DNA from 4 places in the Leminorella grimontii genome. Region 2 is predicted to be linked to each of the others. Evidence: predicted binding sites of a transcription regulator. Region 2 holds the regulator's gene; each other region holds the start of a gene.

The links. Region 2 encodes PurR, which represses purine synthesis genes. Its sites were predicted from a motif close to CANGCAAACGTTTGCNTG; they were not measured.
Region 1: glyA (serine hydroxymethyltransferase) is a predicted target of PurR. The motif match lies at 3,418-3,435, and genes of this name have one in related genera.
Region 3: V8L73_RS02670 (NCS2 family permease) is a predicted target of PurR. The motif match lies at 2,648-2,665, and genes of this name have one in related genera.
Region 4: cvpA (colicin V production protein) is a predicted target of PurR. The motif match lies at 2,941-2,958, and genes of this name have one in related genera.

What each region holds. Positions count from the first base shown of each region.
Region 1 is NZ_CP146357.1:948,824-954,898, reverse strand. Features, by position in the region: gene V8L73_RS04530 (nickel/cobalt transporter) at 1-817, opposite strand, end outside; gene V8L73_RS04525 (DUF1007 family protein) at 808-1,446, opposite strand; gene V8L73_RS04520 (rhodanese-like domain-containing protein) at 1,457-1,831, opposite strand; gene glyA (serine hydroxymethyltransferase) at 2,067-3,320, opposite strand; gene hmpA (NO-inducible flavohemoprotein) at 3,640-4,815, shown strand; gene glnB (nitrogen regulatory protein P-II) at 4,870-5,208, opposite strand; gene V8L73_RS04500 (NAD+ synthase) at 5,222-6,075, opposite strand, start outside.
Region 2 is NZ_CP146357.1:2,226,349-2,232,423, reverse strand. Features, by position in the region: gene V8L73_RS10470 (aryl-sulfate sulfotransferase) at 1-1,395, opposite strand, end outside; gene V8L73_RS10465 (hypothetical protein) at 1,664-2,107, opposite strand; gene purR (HTH-type transcriptional repressor PurR) at 2,268-3,284, opposite strand; gene V8L73_RS10455 (YnhF family membrane protein) at 3,595-3,684, shown strand; gene V8L73_RS10450 (YniB family protein) at 3,863-4,408, shown strand; gene tnpA (IS200/IS605 family transposase) at 4,616-5,071, shown strand; gene V8L73_RS10440 (fructosamine kinase family protein) at 5,311-6,075, shown strand, end outside.
Region 3 is NZ_CP146357.1:534,083-540,157, forward strand. Features, by position in the region: gene kdpB (potassium-transporting ATPase subunit KdpB) at 1-205, opposite strand, end outside; gene kdpA (potassium-transporting ATPase subunit KdpA) at 227-1,906, opposite strand; gene V8L73_RS02665 (1,4-dihydroxy-2-naphthoate prenyltransferase) at 2,217-2,546, shown strand; gene V8L73_RS02670 (NCS2 family permease) at 2,708-4,060, shown strand; gene V8L73_RS02675 (Na+/H+ antiporter) at 4,383-6,032, shown strand.
Region 4 is NZ_CP146357.1:2,658,110-2,664,184, reverse strand. Features, by position in the region: gene accD (acetyl-CoA carboxylase, carboxyltransferase subunit beta) at 1-861, shown strand, start outside; gene folC (bifunctional tetrahydrofolate synthase/dihydrofolate synthase) at 949-2,226, shown strand; gene dedD (cell division protein DedD) at 2,219-2,917, shown strand; gene cvpA (colicin V production protein) at 3,049-3,543, shown strand; gene purF (amidophosphoribosyltransferase) at 3,589-5,106, shown strand; gene V8L73_RS12415 (UbiX family flavin prenyltransferase) at 5,273-5,845, shown strand; gene V8L73_RS12410 (TIGR01777 family oxidoreductase) at 5,862-6,075, opposite strand, start outside.

The sequences.
Region 1 (6,075 bases), 1.3 Mb from region 2:
AAATCGTCGCGGCGGTACCGAACGACATCGCTATCGCCGCCGCCATTCCCCAGTAATAAATATCTAAAACCTTAGAAAACAGCAGCACCACAATCGCCCCTGAACAGGGGCGCATGCCGATAGACAACACGATAGCCAGCGTGGTTTTCCAACCGCCTTTGGCCTCCATCTCCTGTGCCGTCGGCAGATGACGATGGCCGCAGCCGCAGTCTGGCCCGTGAACGTGCATTGGCTCAAGCGGTCTGATAGCGGAAATCTGCAAAGGCGCTCGCCGGGACGAACGAACAAGGGTGATCATCCTCTTTGCGGCCCGATAGCACAGCATCAGACCTATCAGGGCTACCAGCAGGTAACTCCCCTTCTCCAACCAAAAGCCGCTCTGGTGAACCATGCGGGTAGACAGCTGAAGGATGGACAGCACAACGGTCACCAGCACAATGGCAACTATGCCTTGAACCAAAGAGGAAGCCAGCGTCAGCCTCAGGCTCTGCTTCAGCTTTAGCGGATGAGTCGCCAGATAAGTGGCGATAATCACCTTGCCGTGCCCCGGCCCCGCCGAGTGCAGCACGCCGTAAATAAAGCTGAAAAGCATCAGCATCGCGCCGGCGTTCAGCGGATTTTCCACCACCTGTTGCAATAGAGAAACCAGCCGCTGGTGCAGCGCCTTTTGCCACAGTGAGCTTTGCAGCAGCGCGTCCTGCCAGTGCAGCCACAGCGCGGCGCCCAGAGCAAGCAAAAGCGCAGCGCACAGCAATAGAGGCCAGAAGGTTTTCCAGCCGGAGGGAGGTGCGCTGGCGGGGATGACGTTTAGCGACATACCATCGTCACCGTTTGGGCGAACCGGCGGCCTAGCATCATGTCTTCAGGCGGTGCGTCCTTTTTATCCAATGACCGGGCGTAAGCCAACAGCGAGGTGTCAGGCTTAGGCGTGTTAACGTCAACGCGGCACAGGTGGGCGATTTCATTCGGCAGTTGAAAGCCTTTCGCCGACGGATAGCGGATGTCGACATAGTAGCTCTGCTCATAGGTGGACATCGTTATCGTATGCCCCGCCAAGGCTAAAGGCTTGGCTAACGGCATGACAAACGTGAACACGGCCCGATTGCCGTGGCGCGACAGAGAATAGTTGTTGGCCTTTTCGCCCAAGCGCACGGGTTTGCCGTCGTAATGCATATAGGTGAAGTAGAGCTGATTTTGCGTATTTTCCATCAGCTCATCGGCCATGCTCTGCCAAACCGTGGGGTTATCTTTTGCCATCGCTGCGTCAAGCAGCAGCTCAGCCGACGTCAGTTCGTCCATCTCCCACGTGACTTGAACGCCGACCAGCGTCAGCTCTTTCACCACCGGTCGGGCTTCCATATCAATGAAGCTGTGCGGATGCGCAGCCGCTAAAGGCGACAGCATCAGGCATAGCGCCATTGCGGCGTAGCGCATTAGCGGCGTCATACCCAGCGGATTACTCTTTTACCAGCGGGTAACCGGCTTCATTCCAACCGCGGTAACCGCCGTCCATGGAAATCACGCCGGTATAGCCCATTTTTTGCAGGCTCTCAGCCGCCAGCGCGGAACGATAGCCACCGCCGCAGTAGAGCACCATCGGCGTCGCCTTATCGGGAACGACGGTTTCAATGTCGCGCTCCAGAACGCCGCGCCCAAGGTGGCGAGCGCCCGGCAGGTGGTCTTTCCCCCACTCGCTCTCTTCACGCACGTCCAGCACCAGCGGGATAGTACCGTTGTCCATCATCTCCTTTACCTGCTCAACGCTGGCTTCTTTAACCTGCTTGCGAGCTGCTTCACACAGTGCTTCAAACCCGGGGTTATGCTTTTTCATCCGCCTCTCCTTTTGAAATTTCTACTGATTGACTCTCCACGGCTATCGCCACAGAGATAGCGTAAATGAGAATATTCATCAAATGATTTTACATGCTTATACCAAGTTATGTCCCGCAATTGCAGGGCACAGCCTAAGCTTTCTCGTTTATAAATCATAACTGATGATACAAATTGACCATAAAAAAATAGGCCTCGGAAATATTCCGAGGCCTATGTCTGTTAGAAACGAATAATTACGCGTAAACCGGATAGCGCTTACAAATATCCAGCACTTTCGCCTTCACGGCTGCAATAGCCGCTTCATCGTTGATGTTGTCCAGCACGTCGCAGATCCAGCCCGCCAGCTCGCGCACTTCGGCTTCTTTGAAACCGCGGCGGGTGACGGCCGGGGTACCGATGCGCACGCCGGAGGTGACAAACGGGCTTCTCGGATCGTTCGGCACGCTGTTCTTGTTAACGGTAATGTTGGCGCGCCCCAGAGCGGCGTCGGCGTCTTTACCTGTGATGTCTTTATCGACCAGGTCCAGCAGCATCAGGTGGTTGTCGGTTCCGCCGGAGACAATCTTGTAGCCGCGAGATTTAAAGACTTCAACCATCGCTTTCGCGTTCTTGGCTACCTGCTGCTGATAGACGGTAAATTCTGGCTCCATCGCCTCTTTCAGCGCCACGGCCTTGGCCGCAATCACGTGCATCAGCGGGCCGCCCTGACCGCCGGGGAAGACGGCAGAGTTCAGCTTCTTGTACAGATCCTCATCGCCGCCTTTCGCCAGAATCAGGCCGCCGCGCGGGCCGGCCAGCGTTTTGTGGGTCGTCGTCGTCACCACGTGCGCATGAGGGACCGGGTTTGGATAAACGCCGGCGGCAACCAGGCCCGCGACGTGGGCCATGTCGACAAACAGATAGGCGCCGATGCCGTCGGCGATTTCACGCATCTTGGCCCAGTCGACGATGCCGGAATAAGCGGAGAAGCCGCCGATGATCATCTTCGGCTTGTGGATTTGCGCCTGGCGGGCCAGATCGTCATAGTCGATGTGGCCGCTTTCATCGATGCCGTAAGGCACGATGTTGTAAAGCTTGCCGGAGAAGTTAACCGGGGAGCCGTGGGTCAGGTGGCCGCCGTGGGCCAGGTTCATACCCAACACGGTATCGCCCGGATTCAGCAGCGCCATATAAACGGCGGAGTTAGCCTGAGAACCGGAGTGCGGCTGCACGTTAGCGTAGTCGGCGCCGAACAGCGCTTTAGCGCGATCGATCGCCAGCTGTTCAACGATGTCGACGTACTCACAGCCGCCGTAGTAGCGCTTGCCCGGATAGCCCTCTGCATACTTGTTGGTTAGCTGAGTACCCTGAGCCTGCATAACGCGCGGGCTGGTGTAGTTTTCAGAAGCAATCAGCTCGATATGCTCTTCTTGGCGAACATTTTCTTTTTGAATCGCCGCCCACAGCTCGGCATCATAATCGGCAATGTTCATTTCTCGCTTTAACATCCGCATCTCCTGAATAGTATTAATCAACGCCTAAAAGTGTGACCTGCCTCAGTGTAATATGTTTTCATGTTGTTAAATAGACCCCTCAACCGCTTTTATAGCAAACGATTGCTTCCACTGCCTGCGGGGCTTTCCGTCGAATACATCCGAATATTCTCAGGAAAAACTACCTAATACCGATGTTTATCTTATACCAACACGTTTTTTCCACTTCGTCAGCAGGTTAACCCGACAATATCGTCTGTAAAGAAAGTTATTGACATAGATCAATATAAACATATATTTTAAATGCATGTTAAATCCAACGACAGGAAGCATCATGCTAGACGGCCAAACTATCGCCACCGTTAAGGCGACAATCCCGGTCCTTGCCCAAACCGGTCCGGCGCTAACCGCCCATTTTTACGACCGTATGTTCCTCCACAATCCAGAACTAAAGGACATCTTCAACCTGAGCCATCAGTTTAGCGGCGCGCAGAGAGAGGCGCTGTTTGACGCCATCTGCGCTTACGCCGCAAACATCGAAAACCTCCCCGCCCTGCTGCCTGCCGTTGAGCGCATCGCACAAAAGCACGCCAGCTTCGGCATCCGCCCCGAACAGTACGCTATCGTCGGCCACCACCTGCTGGCGACTATCGACGAAATGCTAAGCCCCGGACAGGACGTGCTCGACGCCTGGGGAAAGGCCTATCAGGTGCTGGCCGACGTATTTATCAATCGTGAAAGTGAAATCTATCAGGACAGGGTGGAAACTCAGGGCGGCTGGCAAGGCACTCGCCCTTTCCGCATTGAAGAGAAGCGGCGCGAAAGTGACGTAATTACCAGCTTTACCCTCGTCCCGACGGACGGACAGCCGGTTTCAGACTTCAGGCCGGGCCAGTACGTCGCCGTCTATATTCGCAGCGATGATATGGAAAACCAGGAGATCAGACAGTATTCGCTAACGCACGCGCCTAACGGACGTTCCTACCGCATCGCCGTTAAACGTGAAGATGAAGGGAAAGTGTCCCGCTATCTGCACGACGTGGCGCAGCAGGGGGACGTGATTCATCTGGCGCCGCCCTACGGCGACTTCTGGCTGGACGTGCCTCCAAACGCGCCCGTCGCGCTGCTTTCCGGCGGCGTCGGGCAAACGCCGATGCTCGCCATGCTCAATACGCTAAAACAGCGTCAGCATAAGGGGAAGGTCTACTGGCTGCACGCCGCCGACAGCGAAGAGCGCCACGCCTTCAGGCAGGAGGCCGCTGACGCCTGCCGCACTCTGCCTGACGCCGTTTGCCACGTCTGGTATCGCAATTCAAGCGCCGGATCGATAGCGCATCACGAAGGGCTGCTCTCGCTGGAGGCCATAAACGAAGCGTTTCCACCCAAAACGGAGTTCTACTTCTGCGGCCCGCTGGCCTTTATGCAGTCCGCCGCTCGTCAGCTAACTGACCGGGGCGTAGCGAAAGAACGCCTGCACTATGAGGTGTTCGGCCCGCATAAGGTGCTGTAGCACGGGCTATCGGTGACAAAAAAGCCGCTGTTTTGCAGCGGCTTTTCTATTGCATCAAATCGCGTCTTCGTCCTGCTCGCCGGTGCGAATGCGGATAACCCTCGCCACGTCAAAGACAAAAATCTTTCCGTCGCCGATCTTACCGGTTTGGGCGGTCTTCATAATGGTTTCAACGCATACCTCGACGATGTCGTCAGGCACGACGATTTCAATTTTTACCTTGGGCAGGAAGTCCACCATATACTCGGCGCCGCGATACAGCTCGGTATGGCCTTTTTGACGGCCGAACCCCTTCACTTCCGTGACGGTCATACCGGTGATGCCGACTTCCGCCAGCGCTTCGCGAACGTCGTCTAATTTGAACGGTTTAATAATCGCGTCAATTTTTTTCATTAAAGTCGAGCCCTTACCAGTTTTTGCGGCCGAAGCCTGAAGTAATCGGATAACGCCGATCTTTACCGAAGTTGCGCGCGGTGATCCTTGGGCCCACCGGCGACTGACGACGCTTGTATTCGTTAATATCCACCAGGCGGATTACCTTACGCACTACCGCCTCGTCAAATCCTTCCGCCACCAGCTCTTCGACCGACATGTCGCGCTCGACGTAGCCGTCCAGGATCCTGTCCAGTATAGGATAAGGCGGCAGGCTGTCCTCGTCCTTCTGGTCGGGCGCCAGCTCCGCCGACGGCGGGCGGTCGATAACGCGTTGCGGAATAACGTAAGAACGCGTGTTTCTATATTCTGAAAGTTTAAACACCAGCGTTTTCGGTACGTCTTTTAATACATCAAAACCGCCGGCCATATCACCATAAAGCGTCGAATACCCTACGGCGATCTCACTTTTATTGCCGGTGGTCAATACCAGACGGCCGCGCTTGTTGGAAAGCGCCATCAGGATAACGCCCCGGCAGCGGGCCTGCAGGTTCTCTTCCGTCGTGTCGCGGCGCGTATCGGCAAACAGCGGGGAAAGCTGCCCCATGAATGCGTCAAACACCGGCTCGATGGACACAACGTCAAACTCGACGTCAAGCAGCTCCGCCTCTTCCCGCGCGTCTTCAATGCTCATTTCGGCGGTATAGCGGAACGGCATCATCAGCGCCTGAACCTTGTCTTTCCCCAGCGCGTCGACGGCAATCGCCAGCGTCAGCGCCGAGTCAATCCCGCCGGACAGCCCGAGGATCGCCCCCTTAAAGCCGTTTTTCGTCACGTAGTCGCGCACCGCCAGCACCAGCGCATCGTAAATCAGCGAAAGGTCGGACG
Region 2 (6,075 bases):
GGCCGTATGCTGAGTCCAGGTCCAGTCGAAGCCGCCTTCACAGACGCTGTTTTCACATTTGATTTTCTGCCCCTTGGCGTCAACGGGGGTCAACACGGCTGAATCAAAGGGCGCTTTCCATCCTTCGGGCGCGCTGAGGATCCATTTCACCTTCTTGTCGCGGCCAATCTTTATAATGGCGCTCTGGTGGCGGGAGCTAATGATAATGGAGTCGTCTTCGCTGTCATAGTCAACGCTGTTGACGTGAGCCCAGTTGCGGCCCGGCCCGCTGCCGACAATATCACCGAACTTGTCAGAGGAGTCCAATGCGGCCAGATCTTCCGCGCTTAAGGTATGGCCGGCCTGGCTTGCATCGATATTCAGGCAAACGGCGCCCTGATCGAGGGTTTTCATCACAACGTCGCGATAGGGGTCAAGGATGTCAAACAGCCGCCATTCGTCCACCACTACGCCGTTTTGATCGACTTCGGCAATCACGTCGCGCACGGTGCGAACGTTCTTACCGTCGGCGCGCTTATGGTTGGAGCTGGCTACGCGCAGGAAGTAATGGCCGTTGGCGGCGTTATCCATCGAGTGGGAGAAGTCGTTGTAGTTGTCGGGCAACCGGCGATTAAAGATTTCTCTTCCCATGATGTCATACTTCACGTAGCGCTGGCCGTAGCCCCAGCTTAGCGCACCGTCGTCGTTTTGCTTAAAGCCCATCATTACGCCGGCTTTATAGATAGATTTCAGATCGTAAATAGGATTGGCGAACATATACCAGCGGATATCGCCGGAAGTGTCGATAATGGCGTTGACAGGGTAGAAATTCCACTCAAGCGCGCCGCCAACGGGGTTATTCCATACGGTGCGGGTGCCGTTTCCTGACTTGTCCTGTAGATTGTTGAGCAGATAGAGTCGGTCTTTAAATTCAGGGGCGACTTTTTTAACGTTTACGGTGAAAAATGAAGCCTGTTCCTCTTTGGTTCCAGCTGATTCCGTATAGGCAGGAGGAGCATAGACGGTGTAGCTTTCTTTAATTTTTTCACTTTTTTCGCCGTAGAGGCGGATATATTCAACTTCAATCGTGTTGACGTAATCGGGATAAAGGCCGAAAACGGGGATCCCACCGTAGGTCAGAAGGTATTTATTGTTTACCTGATATTTGATTTCCTGACCGTTCGCCTTAGGCACAATACGAACCGATGCGTCTCTTAGTACGTAACCGCCGTTGCGGATAATTGCCGTCAGTGGCGCAATATCGTATGGGTTCATGACGACTTCGCCTATTTGACCTTGAACCTGATAGTCCAGCTTTGCTCCGCTCGCTCCACCAATAGCCAGTGCCGTAGAGGGCAAAGCTGATAATAAAGCTGCCGACAGCGCAAGGGAGGTTAACGCATATTTAAATTTCATAACATTCTCCAGTTACTTGAACGTAAATCCGTCTTATCTATTCAATCTTTCTCAAGATATTTGAGTGACTCTTTGTAATTGGTTGTTGCTGGATGTTTTTAAATATGAAAATAATAATATTTGGTTACAATTGACTTGAATATAATTACTTTTGACAATAAAGAGAATCGCCAATTTGCGAATAATGATTTTTCGAAAATCGAAATATAGGGATGAAAAACAAAGAGAAGGCCTCGTAGAATGGAGGCCTTGGGGATGAAGAGATAAATCAATTAACCGCGTATACGTCGCCGTCGCGAAACTCCAGCTTAATCAGACGTGAACGCTCAAGCTCAAGGCGATGGGCTCCTTTGCTTTTATAGTTGGCGAACAGAAATACGTTATCTGCGGGTTTACCGTAAAGGGGAACGTTTCTAAGCGTTACCGACGTTCCGGGCCGAACAACGATTGGCCAGACGATGAGTCCCTTGGCGTTTTTTTTCAGAAGGTCGCTTTTTTCTTTAAACCATTGTTCAGACGTATAGTGTTCCAATTGAGCGGTTAACCTGCCACCTTCAACGGCAACAAAGTCGACAAGGATTGGCTCTCCTTCGTTAGCTTTGGGAGTAACGCTGTATTCCAGATTATTCATCCGAACGCCGGGCAACAGAGAACAGCCCGTCATCAGCGCGACGAATAAACTAATGGTTGCTGTACGCTTAACTAACCTCATAGGACTATCACCGTGTTGGCATCGGCGGCGCTTTAGCGCCTGTTATTACATCCGATGCGGTAAAAGGGCGTCCTGAACCTGACTGCTTCTCAGGTTTAACTATAGGAAGAGAATGGCGGAGGGGCAAACGAAAAGCCCGCCAGAGAGGCGGGCCTGCGGACTATTTCTTCAGATAGGGACCATCGGCAACGGAATTGCGCTCAACCAGCTCGGGGTGCAGTTCAATCGAGTGGTAGGTTTCGCGCTTGTTGATTATGCGATCGAGCAGCATGTCCAGCGCCATCTCCGCCAGGTTTTCTTTTGGCTGTTGAATCGTCGTCAAGGGCGGGTTGTAAAAACGCGTATTGCGAATGTCGTCGTAACCGATGACGGAGATATCGTCGGGAACCCGTAACCCCATTTCGCCAGCGGCGCACAGCGCACCCATGGCGATGACGTCTCCACCGCAAAATAGCGCCGTTGGGCGCTTTTGGGCTTTTAACAGCTTCATCATACCGTCATACCCTTCCTGCGGCTGGAAGTCCGCCTCAACAATCCACTCATCGGGGATGTCGATGTTGGCCTCTTTCAGCGCGTGCAGGAAACCGCTATGTCGCTCCCGTCCGGTAAATTCATTTAGCTGGCCGGTAATGGTGGCGATATCTCGATGGCCTCGGTCTATCAAATAGCGTGCGGCCAGATACCCGCCGTGGAAGCCGTTATCTTCGATATTGTCGGTAAAGTCGCTGTGTTTACCCCAGTCCATCACCATCATGGGAATATGCTGATAGTCGTTTAGTAGTTCAAGCAGGGGGGGATGATACTCAGAACACATTACTAAAAGGCCGTCTACGCGCTTTTGCGCCAGCATGGCCAGATAGGCCTGCTGTTTTTCAAGATCGTTTTGAGTATTGCAAAGGATAAGCGTATAGCCCTTTTTATAACAGGCCGACTCTACGGCCTGAATGACTTCGGCGAAGTAGGGCGAACCGCTGCTGGTCGCCAACAGCCCCAGCGTTTTAGTACTGTTAACCTTCAGGCTGCGGGCGACGGCGCTGGGCGAATAGCTGAGTTCTTTTATGGCGGCCCAGACGGCAGTTTTAGTATCTTCCGCAACAAAACGGGTTTTATTGATGACGTGGGATACCGTCGTCGTTGAAACGCCGGCGCGTTTCGCTACGTCTTTAATGGTTGCCATAAAAGCGGGTTCTCCTGTGCCTATACCGTTCGTTGCTCAGATGACAGTGTAAGCGGGTAAGTTAACGTTTGCCTTTTCAATTACACATTAAAAGCAAAACGGTGTAGAATTTGTATCATACGCACTGGCGCTAACTTACGTTATCGTTATCAGTGATGCTTGGCGATGAATTTTGGCGCATTTAATTCAAAAGTAAAAGGGCTGTAGCGGAAAGAACGCAACGTTTTTTGCGGTTTTCGCACCTTTAGCCGAAATAGGGCTGATAAACTCACGTTAACATTACCCCCAATTAGTAAAAAAGGAGTCCAAGATGTCTGCTGAATTAAAGTGGTCTTTAAGCACGGTCGTTTTTGCTTTGTTCGTTATCGTGACTTACAGCCTGATTGCCGTTACGCACTAATCGTTTTTAAATACCCGACAGCGCCGATGTCGGGTATTGTTTTTAATGACGTCAAAGCGCAGCGATGGAACGTCGCGTTTTCAGGTTAGCGGTTTGTCGGTGAGTGAGAATGTTCCCTTGTGGAACATATTTTTTTGAAATCAATAGAGTAAAATCGGTGTTTCAACATGGAGGCAGAATGACTCACCATAAGGCTAGAGCGTTGGCTTTAGTGAAGCGGATCGTCGGGATTGTTATTTTTATACCTGCGCTGATTTCGACGGTGATATCCGTACTTAAGTACCTGGTAGCGCCTAAAAGCCAGATGCAGGAAATGACGGCGACTATCATGGATTTCTTGCAGGTGATGTTCAACATCGTGCGCCAATATACTTCTTTTCTTGAGTACTTTTGGACTAACTCGCCGGTGCCGAATATTCAAAACTGGACTGCATCCAACACCGTTTGGTTTATCGTTATCTTTTTGCTGATTTTCGTTGGGCTAGCGCTCTCTGCCTCCGGCGCAAGGTTAGCCAAGCGAGTTTATAACGTGCAGGAAGGCGTGACGGAGCGAGCGATCCTTGAAGCAATGAACGGTGAACAGGCCCGTTCAAAGCAGGAGCTGCAGAAGCTGATTTCGATTCCAAACACCTCCATTTTTGCGCAGATAACCGAGCTTTACGTGGCGCCGGTGCTGTGGGGCGCATTCATCTATGTGATTTTACGGCTCATCAATATGCTTTAGTTTTTCCGTACTTTATACGCATTGAGAACCGACGTTTATCGTCGGTTTCTTATTATGGCTTTAGCCAGTTTAAGTCGCGTTAGCGTCTTAAACATAAAACCACCTGCTTTGCGGGTGGGATCAAAGGGTTATACCAAGAAAAACACCTTTCCGTTACGATATAGATGTTCAAGCTAATAACCGTAACTAAAATGAGGAAAGGTGTTTATGGGCATTAAAGCACAAAGCTCAGCGCATACAAAGTGGCTGTGCAAATACCATATCGTCTTTTCGCCGAAGTTCAGACGGAAAGTGATTTTCAATAGTATACGTTCAAGCGTAGGTGAGATATTACGAGACCTTTGTAAGTATAAAGGAGTGGAAATAATAGAAGGTCACCTGATGCCGGATCATGTTCATATGTTGGTAAGTATTCCTCCGAAGTTGAGTGTTTCAAGCTTTATGGGGTATCTGAAAGGGAAAAGTTCGCTGATGATTTTTGATAGACATGCCAATCTAAAATATAAGTTTGGCAACAGAAAATTTTGGAGCGAAGGCTTCTATGTAAGTACGGTAGGGCTAAATGAAGCGACAATCCAAAAATATATCAGAGAACAAGAGAAATCAGATTTAGTCTCAGACAAATTGAGCAGCAAAGAGTATACAGACCCCTTCAAGGGGTAAGCCAAAGTAGCAAAGACACTTAGCTTGAACGAAGAGAAAGCGGCGTCATTTAGGCGCAGTCGGTAACAAGCCCTTATAGGGCAAGAGCAAACCACCCGCTATGCGGGTGGTTATGATTATCTGGCGCTATATGCCGCGCAGGCCGCATGTTTAGCGCAAAGCTGTGCTTTAGATCGACGTTTCGCTATAGTCAAAAGGTTAACCTGAAACCGTCTTGATAATAACCTTGAGGTGATGTCATGTGGCAATCCGTCGGTCGTTTATTGAGTGAGTATCTGGGCGAGACTTATACAATTATCGAAAAGGAGGAGTTGCCGGGAGGGGATATCCACCACGCACGCAGGGTCAGTAACGGCGTAACTGAGGTTTTTGTTAAGTACGATACGCGCGATATTTTGCCTATTTTCACCGCCGAATCAGACCAGCTGGCGGCCTTGGCGAAGAGCGGAACGGTCCGCGTACCGAAAGTTTACGGCGTGGGTTACGACAGGGACTATAGCTTTCTTCTTTTGGAATACCTGCCGCTTAAGCCGCTGGATGCCCACTATGCATACTGCCTGGGCCAGCAGCTGGCCAGGCTGCACCAGTGGAGCGAACAGCCCCAGTTCGGCTTTGATTTTGACAGCGATTTGGCGACCACCCCTCAGCCTAACCGCTGGCAGCGCCACTGGAACGCGTTCTTTGCCGAACAGCGCATTGGCTGGCAGCTTCAACTGGCAAATGAGAAAGGGTATAACTTCGGCGATATAGACAAGATTATCGCTATCGTTAGCCAACGCCTGAAAGGGCATCATCCTCAGCCTTCACTGCTGCATGGCGATCTCTGGCCGGCCAACTGTGGCGTGAGCGCTGCCGGTTCGGTTATTTTCGATCCAGCCTGCTACTGGGGGGATAGAGAATGCGATCTTGCCATGCTGCCTCTCTACCCTGAACTTCCTCCCCAAATCTATGACGGCTATCAGAGCGTTTGGCCGCTGCCGACCGACTTTGTCGACAGGCAGCCG
Region 3 (6,075 bases), 1.7 Mb from region 2:
CCACGCCGCCTGAGAAGAAAGCGCCGCCGCCGTCGTGTTTAACGAGTTCTGACAGCCATATCACCGTAGCGGTCAGGCTGCCGAGATAGACGACGAACATAACGGGGTTTCGCCACTGAACGCGCGGGCTGAGCTTTGTAATGGACGCCTTAAGCGCGGGCAGCAGCAGTTGACGACTGAGCGGTGCATATTGTTGACGATTCATAATAGTGCCTTTCGTTTTCAACTAAGAGAACGACATGTGTTCCGCAATCGGCCCCAGGGCCAGCGCGGGAATAAAGGTGAGGGCGGCGACCAGCAGCAGCGTGCCAATCAGCAGCCCGATAAACAGCGGACCGTGGGTCGGGAGGGTTCCCTGCGCGAGGGACTGGCGCTTTTTGTTTGCAAGCGCCCCGGCAATGGCCAAAACCGGCAGGATCACGCCAAAGCGGCCTATCAGCATGGCGAAGGCCAGCGTCAGGTTATAGAACGGCGTGTTGGCGCTGAGTCCGGCAAAGGCGCTACCGTTATTGTTGGCAGCCGATGAATAGGCGTAGAGGATTTCGGTAAATCCGTGCGCGCCGGGATTTAAAACGCCGCTGCGTCCGGCCTCGGTACTGACGGCCAGCGCCGTACCGAGCAGCGTGAGAGTGGGGGAAACGAGTATTGCCAGCGCCGTCATCTTCATTTCGAAAACGTCGATCTTTTTCCCAAGATACTCCGGGCTGCGGCCTATCATGAGCGCGGCGACAAAGGCCGTTAACAGCACGAACAGCAGCATGCCGTACAGGCCGGAGCCTACGCCGCCGAAGATGACCTCGCCGATTTGCATCAGCCACAGGGGAACCATGCCGCCTAATGCGGTAAAGGAGTCATGCATCGCGTTGACGGCGCCACAGGACGCGGCGGTAGTAACGACGGCGTAAAGGGATGAAGAAATTACGCCAAAGCGGCTCTCTTTTCCCTCCATGTTGACAGGCCCGTCCAGGCCAAGGGCAAGCGGATCGCTGGCCGTATGCAGTTCAGCATAGGCAACGGCGATGACGGACAGCGAGAAAACCAGCGTCATGGCCCACAGCAGCGCCCTTCCCTGTCGGGTATCGCCGACTGCCCGACCGAAGGTCATACAGAGCGCACAGGGGATGAGAAATATCGCCAGCATCTGGACCAGGTTGCTAAGCGCGGTGGGGGTTTCAAACGGGTGGGCGGAGTTTGCGCCAAAAAAGCCTCCGCCGTTAGTGCCCAGCAGCTTGATGGCCTCCTGCGAAGCGACCGGCCCCATGGGCAGCGTCTGCCGTGCGCCCTCCAGCGTCGTCAGGTGAACGTAGGGCGAAAAGTTTTGAATTACTCCCTGACTTACGAAGAACAGTGCCAAAACAAGCGATAAGGGCAGAAGCAGATAGAGGGTAACGCGTGCGATGTCTACCCAGGCGTTGCCAACGGTTTGGCTCGTTTCTCGACTGAAGGCGCGGATAAAAACCAACGCGACCGCAGTGCCGGTCGCTGCACTGAGAAAGTTTTGCACGGTCAGCCCCATCGTCTGGCTGAAGTAACTCAGGGCGTTTTCGCCGCTATAGGCTTGCCAATTGGTGTTGGTGACGAAGCTGACGGCGGTATTCAGCGCCAGATGCCAGGACATGTTAGGGGCACTTTCCGGATTGAGAGGGAGCCACTCCTGCGTCATCAGTATGGTGAACAGGAATGCAACGCCCAGCAGGTTAAAGGCCAGCAAAGATAGGGCATAGCCTGTGTAGCTCATTTCTTCGGTATTTATGCTGCTATAGCGCCAGGCGCTTTTTTCCGCACTTAACAGCCAGCGGGGAAGCGAGCCCTCGACGAGCCCCGTTAGCCATCGACTAACGGGATAAGCCAAGATAAACAGCAGCGCAAGGAACAGCACCAGTGCAATAAGCGTAGAGTTCATCAGAACGCCTCCGCGTGTAGCAGGGCATAAACCAGATATCCCAGCAAGAGCGAGAGCGGTAGCAATCCAAGAATGATTTCGAAGGCCATGGGATAACCTCTCCATAAGGATGAATAGTGAGGTCAGGTTAGGGATATGGGTGCAAAAATGTTGATAAAAGAGGAAGAGGCGGTGTAAAAAAAATATAAAAATAGGGCCCGTTGGCAGAACGCTACCTATTCCACGCTATTCATTGCCGACATCGACGGCATTATACTTCCTGCCGAGTCGATGCGATTTGCCGCAGGGCCGTAATGGAAAAGGTGAGCAGACAATGTTAAGACGAATCTCCTGGGGGCTTGGCGGGCTGTCGCTGCTGGCGCCTTTAGCCTTCTTTGCCTGGCAGTGGTTCGTGCGTCAGGGGCGGATTGCCGACGGCGCAACGGAAAACGCGATGAGCTGGCTTTTTGGCGTACTGGCGGTCAATTTGTCCGTCGCCGGGCTTATTTCCTTTTTTGCGCTGTTAACCAACGCGCTGTCGCTTTATCGCCTGACGGCCGATCCTTCGTTTCGGCCGTTGCCCCGAATGCTTGAGATGGTGCTGTTGGCGCTGCCTCTGTTGATATGCCTGTTTTTCTTCGGCGCAGTGATGACTCACGGGTAAGGCGTTTGATGATGTCGCCGTTCTTTCTGGCTATTGAAAGCGGTAAAACAAAAAATCTCTCGAAATCTAACAATAACGGTTGAAATCAGGGTAGGTAAGCTCAGATAATCGTTTGCCTTATGACGTTAAACTGAATTTACTCCTTTTTGAGGGCATTTTTCATGTCGAATCCGAACGGGCAGGCGCGGTCGGGCGTATTAGAACGCTTTTTTACTCTTTCTGAACGCAAAAGCAGCGTGCGTCAGGAAGTTTTGGCCGGTCTTACCACGTTTTTGGCGATGGTCTACTCCATCGTAGTGGTTCCCAACCTGCTGGGGCAGGCGGGGTTCCCGGTTGAAACGGTGTTTGTCGCAACCTGCCTGGTGGCCGGTTTTGGCTCCATCGTCATGGGGCTTTGGGCCAACCTGCCGATGGCAATAGGCTGCGCCATATCGTTAACCGCCTTTACTGCCTTTAGCCTTGTTTTAGGTCAAGGGCTGTCAATCCCTGTCGTACTCGGCGCGGTGTTTGTGATGGGCGTGCTGTTTACGCTTATTTCCGCGACCGGCATTCGCGCCTGGATCCTGCGTAACATTCCTATGGGGATTGCCCACGGTACGGGGATCGGCATCGGGCTGTTTCTTCTGATGATCGCCACCAGCGGTATCGGAGCGGTGGTGAAAAACCCTAACGCCGGCCTGCCGGTGCAGTTTGGCGATTTTACCTCTTTTCCCGTGATGATGGCCTTTATCGGCCTGGCTGTGATTATCGGGCTTGAGCGCTTGCGCGTTCCCGGCGGCATTCTGATTGTTATCGTAGCCATTTCCGGGCTTGGGCTCGCGTTTGACGATAACGTGAAGTTCCAAGGGATTAGCTCCATGCCTTCGCTGGTGGCTAAGGACGGTACGTCCCTGATCTTCAGCCTGGATATCCTTGGCGCGCTTAAGCTTACCGTCCTGCCGAGCATTCTTGCTTTGGTGATGACCGCCGTATTCGATGCCACCGGCACTATCCGCGCGGTGGCGGGGCAGGCAAACCTGCTGGATAAAGATGGGCAGATTATTAACGGCGGCAAAGCGCTGACTACCGACTCCGTGAGCAGCATTCTGTCCGGCCTGGTAGGCGCTTCCCCCGCGGCGGTTTATATTGAATCCGCCGCGGGTACCGCCGCAGGCGGACGTACCGGCTTGACCGCCGTCGTCGTCGGCGTGCTGTTCCTGCTGCTGCTGTTCTTCTCTCCGCTGGCAAGCCTGGTGCCTGCTTACGCGACTGCGCCTGCTCTGATGTACGTTGGCCTGCTGATGTTGAGCAACGTTGTGAAGCTGGACTTTGACGACTTCGTTGATGCGATGTCCGGGCTGGTTTGCGCCGTCTTTATCGTGCTGACCAGCAATATCGTCACCGGAATTATGCTCGGGTTCGCGACGCTGGTGATTGGGCGCATTTTCTCCGGCGAATGGCGCAAGCTGAACGTCAGCATTGTGCTTATTGCCGCAGCGCTGGTTGCCTTCTATGCCGGCGGTTGGGCTATCTAACTCTCATACTGCACAATTGACTAAGGCGCCCCGGTTCGCTCTTTTGCGGCCGGGGCGTTTACTTTCTGTTTCATTCCTTCGCCGTTTTTTTCCTTCTCTTTACGTTACCTTTGCCCCTTTTGTTATACCTTAGACTGCGTCCGGTAGCTGCTAGCAGATAACGCTGGCGATTATTTTTATGCATAGCGCGTTTTGCGTTTGGCAAACGGGAACTGTCGCACGGTGTGCGTTTACCTGGGCGAAATCGCATATTTTTGTGCAGACTGTGACCCAGATAGTGGTATTTTATAAACGTTTTTGGTTCTGCAGCCTGGGGCAAGATATGGAAATATTTTTTACAATACTGATTCTAATTCTGATCGTCTCGCTTTCGGGCGTCGTTACAAGGATGTTACCGTTCCAGGTGCCTTTGCCGCTGATGCAGATTGCCTGCGGTGCGATGCTGGCCTGGCCTACGTTTGGCCTTCACGTTAACTTCGATCCTGAGCTGTTTCTGGTTCTGTTTATTCCGCCTTTGCTGTTTGCCGACGGCTGGAGAACGCCGCTAAGAGAGTTTTTGCACCACGGCCGCGAAGTTCTCGGACTGGCGCTGGTGCTGGTTGTTTTGACCGTCGTCGGCGTGGGCTATCTTATTCACCTGATTATCCCCAGCATTCCTCTAGTCGCCGCCTTTGCGCTGGCCGCCGTACTGTCGCCGACGGATGCCGTGGCGCTGGGCGGCATCGTCGGCGAGGGTAAAATCCCCAAATCAATTATGAGCGTACTGGAAGGCGAAGCGTTGATGAACGACGCCTCGGGTCTGGTATCGCTAAAGCTTGCCGTAGCCGTTGCGATGGGCACGATGGAGTTTACCGTTTACGGCGCGACGGTCGACTTTTTGATTGTTTCTCTCGGCGGTATTGCCTCCGGCGTGGTGGTGACTTGGCTTTACAGTAAATCGCTTCGCCTGTTTAGCCGCTGGAGCGGCGATGAGCCGGCCACGCAAATCGTGCTGATGCTGCTGTTGCCGTTTGCTGCCTATCTGGTGGCTGAACACTTCCATATGTCCGGCATTCTGGCGGCAGTCGCAGCGGGGATGACTATCGGTCAGTCCGGCGTTATCCGCAATGCGCCTTTGACTATGCGCCTTCGGGCCAACAGCGTTTGGAGCATGCTGGAGTTTGTATTTAACGGCCTGGTGTTCATTATGTTGGGCCTGCAGCTGCCGGATATTCTCTCCGCGTCTATTTTGCAAGCGGAAAGCGATCCGACGATTGAAACCTGGCACCTGTTCATGGACGTTGTCTGGATTTATTTTGCCCTGATGCTGATGCGCTTTAGCTGGCTGTGGCTGATGCGGCTTTATAGCCGCCGTTTCCTGAAAAAGCGCCCGCTGATGTTTGACCGCTATCGGGCGCGCGATCTGTTTATCGCCACGTTTGCCGGCGTTCGCGGCGCCATCACGCTGGCAGGCGTACTGTCTATACCTCTGGTATTGACCAGCGGTCTGCCTTTCCCCGCCCGCTATCAGCTGGTGTTTTTGGCGACCGGCGTGATCCTTTTTTCTCTGGTGATGGGGGTCATCATCCTGCCGCTGCTGCTGCGCGGCATAAAAAGCAGTGACGGGGCGACGCTGGAAGAAGAGTCCCGTCTGGCTTGGGCCACCATGGCCGAAGTTGGGATCGTAAGCCTGGAGAAATTGCGCGATAGAATTGAGGCCAGCAGCGAGGAGAACGTAGACCCCCACCTGTTGACCGAAGTCAGCTCGCGGGTTATCGGCACTTTGCGTAAGAGAATCTATACCGACGACGAGCGCGCGCGGACGATAGAAGATGAGCGACTTGAACGCCGATTCCGCCTGACGGCGCTGAGAGCCGAGCGGGCCGAACTCTACCACTTAAGGGCGACACGTAAGATTAGCAACGAAACGATGGTGAAGGTGCTCTACGATCTGGATCTGATGGAAACGCTGCTGGTAGATAAATCTCACTAGGTTTTTCGATATGTGAATGCGGACGAGAAAGAAAAATCGTTCG
Region 4 (6,075 bases), 430 kb from region 2:
GGGGTGTGGACTAAGTGTGACAGCTGCGGACAGGTGCTTTATCGCGCCGAGCTGGATCGTAATCTGGAAGTGTGTCCGAAGTGCGACCATCATATGCGCATTACTGCGCGCGCGCGCTTACACAGCTTCCTTGACGAAGGCAGCGAAACGGAGCTGGGCAGCGAGCTGGAGCCAAAGGATCTGCTGAAGTTTAAAGATTCTAAAAAGTACAAAGATCGCCTGTCCGCCGCTCAGAAAGAGACGGATGAAAAAGACGCGATGGTCGTCATGAAGGGCACCCTGTGCGGTATGCCTATCGTTGCCGCCGCGTTTGAATTTTCTTTTATGGGCGGCTCAATGGCATCCGTCGTTGGCGCTCGCTTCGTGCGTGCGGTTGAGCAGGCATTGGAAGACGGTTGCCCGCTGGTTTGTTTCTCTGCCAGCGGCGGCGCCCGCATGCAGGAATCCCTGTTTTCGCTGATGCAGATGGCGAAAACCAGCGCAGCGCTGGCGAAAATGCAGGAACGCGGCCTTCCCTATATTTCCGTACTGACTGACCCGACCATGGGCGGCGTGTCTGCGAGTTTAGCGATGCTGGGTGATATTAACGTTGCCGAGCCCAAGGCGCTGATCGGCTTCGCCGGTCCACGCGTTATCGAGCAGACCGTGCGCGAGAAATTGCCGCCGGGGTTCCAGCGCAGCGAGTTTCTGATTGAGAAGGGCGCGATCGATATGATTGTTCGCCGGCCTGAGATGCGCGATCGCCTAGCGGGGCTGCTGGCCAAGCTGACTAATCGTCCTTTGCCGCATGAAGGCGAAGTGATTGTTGCTGAAAACGGCGAATCGGATAAGGCAGCGCAGCCCGAGCAGCCCGCAGAGTAATTTCTCGGCTCGTTCGTTGCGAACAGCCAATCAGCGGCCCGAGCAGTCGGGCCAATGAGTGAAACCGTAATCAAGTGAACGGGAATCATGAAAGAGCTGGACATACCTCAAGCCACGTCGCCACTCGCCGCGTGGCTTTATTATCTTGAGCGCTTGCACAGCCAAGCCATTGAGCTGGGGCTTACGCGCGTACGCGCCGTTGCGGCATCGCTCGACCTGCTAACCCCCGCCCCCTTTATTTTTACCGTCGCTGGCACCAACGGAAAAGGTACGACCTGCCGTACGCTGGAAGCGATCCTTATGGCGCAGGGGCTTAAGGTTGGCGTTTACAGTTCGCCCCACCTTGTTCGCTATACCGAGCGGGTGAGAATTCAGGGGATGGAGCTGCCGGAAAGCGATCACTGTCAGGCTTTCGCTCGCGTAGAGCAGGGAAGAGGAAACACTTCGCTGACCTATTTCGAGTTTGGAACGCTGGCGGCGCTTGACCTGTTTAAACGCGCCAAGCTGGACGTAGTAATTTTAGAAGTCGGGCTGGGCGGCCGTCTGGACGCGACGAATATCGTCGACCCTAGCGTATCGGTTATTACCAGCATTGCACTGGATCATACCGACTGGCTCGGTTCCGATCGCGAGGCGATAGGCAGAGAAAAGGCCGGTATTTTCCGCGCAGGCCAGCCCGCGGTGGTTGGCGAGCCGGATATGCCGCGTTCTATTGCCGACGTCGCTGCGGCGACGGGGGCGGTGCTCTATCGGCGCGGCGTAGACTGGTCGTTTGACGAACCGGTAGAAGGCGCGTGGAGCTGGCGCTCGAAAGACGTTGCGCTCAACGCGCTGCCCGAACCTTCCATTCCTATGCCCAATGCCGCCACGGCGCTGGCGGCGATCCGCTATTCCGGGTTAGACGTCGGCTTGGACGCAATTCGCCTGGGATTGATGCAGGCCTCGCTGCCCGGGCGTTTTCAAATCATTGGCGACGCTCCGCTAAGAATATTGGACGTGGCTCACAATCCGCACGCGGCGGCCTATCTTGCTCAGCGCCTGTCGTCTTTGCCCAAGCGGGGCGGCAAAGTTTACGCCGTCGTGGGCATGCTGGCGGATAAAGACATTGCCGGGACGCTCGAATACCTAAAACCACAGGTGGACGAATGGTACTGCGCGCCGCTGGAAGGCCCGCGCGGCGCGAAGGCCGAGCTGTTGGCGGAGCACCTGCCAGGTGCTCGAATTTTTGCCGACGTGGCCGAGGCGTGGCGTCAGGCGCAAAACGATGCTAGTCCGGCAGACACAATTGTGGTCTGCGGATCGTTTCATACCGTCGCTCACGTCATGGAGGCGGGCGCACTATCAGAGGGAGAACAGCATGGCTAGCCAGTTTCAAAACAGGCTGGTTGGCGCAGTGATCATCGTCGCCATCGGCGTTATCGTGCTGCCCAACCTGTTTGACGGCAAGAAAAAACACTATGAGGATACTTTCGCCTCAATTCCGCTGGTGCCTAAAGAAGGCGACGAGCAGAGTGCGGAAATATTGCCGTCGGTAAACCACAATTTGCCGCAAACGTCGCCTTCGAGCGGCGGCACGGCGGGTGAGAGCCCGGCCGCTGCTCAGACGGCGGAAACGGCGCCGCCAGAGCCTACGCTGACGCCGGAAGCGCCGAAGGCTCCACCGTCGACAAACGTTGCGACCACGACGAAGCCTGACAGCAAGCCTGTCGATACAAAGTCGACTGAGACTAAACCAACGACGGCGAAGACGGATACGGCGGAAAAACCCAAGGATAAGCCAAAAGAGAAGCCTCAGGAAAAGCCGCCCGTCGGTCAGGCCTACATCGTACAGCTGGGCGCATTGAAAAATGCCGATAAGGTGAATGAGCTGGTGGCTACGCTGCGCCTGTCGGGCTACCGGGTTTACACCATTCCGGCTACTCCGGTGCAAGGGAAGGTTACTCGCCTTATCGTAGGGCCGGATCCGTCGAAGCAGAAGCTCGAATCCGCGCTGCCGGAGCTTAATCGTTTGACCGGCCTTAGCGGGCAGGTCAAAGCATATACAACTGCACGGTAACGTTTGCTTGGCGATAAAATGGCTACGCAAACGTTTTCTTTTTCTGATAGAATGCGCCGCAACGCGACGGCGTAGTATTTTGTATAGGTTAATTGTATGAAGTTTTACGTCACTGCATGGATGTGGGTATGCTGAACTGGGTTGACTATGTCATTATCGGCGTTATCGCCTTTTCTCTTCTGGTCAGCCTGATTCGGGGGTTCGTTCGTGAAGCGCTGTCGTTGGTGACCTGGGTTGCGGCGTTTTTTGTCGCCAGTCGTTTTTATCCCTATCTGACGGTCTACTTTACGCAGTTTCAGGATGAGCTGATACGTAACGCTATTGCTATCGCCGCGTTGTTCGTTGCGACGCTAATTGTGGGTGCTATTGTTAACTATGTGATTGGGTCGTTGGTGAAACATACCGGGCTTTCCGGTACGGATCGCGTGCTGGGCGTCTGCTTTGGCGCGCTGCGCGGAGCGCTGATTGTCGCGGCGCTGCTGTTTTTCCTCGACTCCTTTACGGCGTTTTCTCAAAGCGAAGCCTGGGCGCAATCCCAGCTTATTCCGCAGTTTAGCCCACTAATCAAGTGGTTCTTTGACCATTTACAGAGTTCGTCGAGTTTCTTGCCGCACGCGATGCCTTAGGTTGGCTAGGGGGGCGTGCGGTGATACTGATGAGGAATAGACAGCATGTGCGGTATTGTCGGTATTGCCGGGTTCACCCCCGTTAACCAATCCATTTATGATGCACTCACCGTGCTCCAACACCGAGGTCAGGATGCCGCAGGCATCGTGACCATTGATGGAAACAATAACTTTCGCCTGAGAAAGGCCAATGGACTGGTTAAGGACGTGTTTGAAATGCGGCACATGCAGCGCCTGCAGGGCTCGCTTGGCATTGGGCACGTTCGCTATCCCACCGCAGGCTGCTCCAGCGCCTCCGAAGCGCAGCCGTTTTACGTCAACTCGCCGTACGGCATTTCTTTGGCTCACAACGGCAATCTGACCAACGCCCACGAGCTGCGGGACAAGCTGTTTGAGGTCGCCCGCCGTCACGTGAACACCACCTCTGACTCCGAGGTGCTTCTCAATATTTTAGCCAGCGAGCTGGACAATTTTCGCCACTATCCGCTCACGCCGGAAGATATTTTCACCTCCGTTCGTAACACCCATCGCCTGATCCGCGGCGCCTATGCCTGCGTCGCGCTGATTATCGGCCACGGCATGCTGGCGTTTCGCGATCCTAACGGCATCCGGCCGCTGGTTATCGGCAAGCGTCGGCTGGCCGACGGGCGCGTTGAGTATATGGTGGCTTCCGAGAGCGTGGCGCTGGATACTCTGGGCTTTGAGTTTATGCGCGACGTGGAGCCGGGAGAGGCTATCTACGTGACGCTGGAAGGGCAGCTGTTCACCGAACAGTGCGCCGACAGCCCGAAGAATCATCCCTGCCTGTTTGAGTACGTTTATTTCGCCCGTCCGGACTCGTTTATCGATAAGATTTCCGTCTATAGCGCCCGCGTTCGCATGGGTAAAACGCTGGGCGAGAAGATCGCCAAAGAGTGGGAAGATCTTGAGATCGACGTAGTGATCCCCATTCCTGAAACCTCCTGCGACATCGCGCTGGAAATCGCCCGCATTCTTGATAAACCCTATCGTCAGGGCTTTGTGAAAAACCGCTACGTCGGGCGGACGTTTATTATGCCCGGTCAACAAAAGAGAAAGCAGTCAGTGCGCCGCAAGCTGAACGCCAACCGAGCGGAGTTTCGCGATAAGTGCGTGCTGCTGGTGGACGACTCTATCGTTCGCGGCACGACGTCGGAGCAGATCGTTGAGATGGCTCGCGAAGCGGGAGCGAAGAAGGTTTACCTGGCCTCGGCCGCACCGGAGGTGCGATTCCCCAACGTTTACGGTATCGATATGCCGAGCGCCAATGAGCTGATTGCCCACGGTCGCGACGTAGAAGAAATCAATCGCATCATCGGCGCCGACGCGCTGATTTTTCAGGATCTTGACGATCTGGTGGAAGCGGTGCGCGACGATAACCGCGACATTGAGAAGTTTGAAAGCTCGGTGTTTGACGGCATCTACGTCACCAACGACATCGACCAGCACTATCTGAACTATCTCGACGGGCTGCGTAACGACGACGCGAAGGCGGACAAAGAGCAGCAGACCGTAGAAAACCTCGAGATGTATAACGAAGGCTAACGCTATCTTCTAAAAGGCCCGGCGACGCTCGTTGTCGCTGGGCCTTTTGCTTTTCTGCGTCCGCGCACGAATAAAATCCCTTTTTCTCTCTATGATTAAGATTGATTCAGGCCGGTGATTGCGGCAAAGTCAGTGCTCAAAAGAGAGGAAGGACATAATCCCCATGATGAAACGACTGATCGTCGGCATTTCCGGCGCCAGCGGCGCGCTGTACGGCGTACGCCTGCTTCAGGTGCTTCGAGACTGCCCGCAGGTAGAAAGCCACCTGATAATGAGCCAGGCCGCGCGCCAGACGCTGTCTTTAGAGACGGATTATTCCCTGCGTGAGGTGACAGAGCTGGCCGACGTGGTCCATGACGTGCGCGACATCGCCGCTTCGGTGTCTTCCGGCTCCTTTCGCTGCCACGGCATGGTCGTTCTTCCCTGTTCGATGAAAACCCTTTCCGCTATCGTTAACAGCTATACCGATGAATTGCTGAGCCGCGCTGCCGACGTGACGTTAAAAGAGAGAAAGCCGCTGGTGCTTTGCGTGCGCGAAACCCCGCTGCATTTGGGGCACCTGCGGCTGATGACGCAGGCGGCGGAGCTGGGCGCGGTTATCATGCCGCCGGTGCCGGCCTTTTATCACCGGCCACAGACAATTCAAGATATCGTTGACCAAACCGTTAGCCGGGTGCTGGATCAGTTCGATATCGAACCGGCAGCCGAACTGTTTACCCGCTGGCGGGGAAAATCTTAGCGTTCCAACGCGTTCGCTAGCTATCGGGAAACAGGTTTTTAAACGCATCTTCCAGTTCTGAATAGGTGAATTCAAAGCCCGCCTCCTCCAGTCGCTTGGGCAGCGCGCGCTGTCCACCGAGAACCAAAACGGACGCTTCTCCCATCAGCAGGCGGATGACGAAGGCCGGCGTTCGGAAAAAGTGCGGCCTGTCCAGCGCCGACGACAGCAGGTCGGTAAACAGCTCGTTG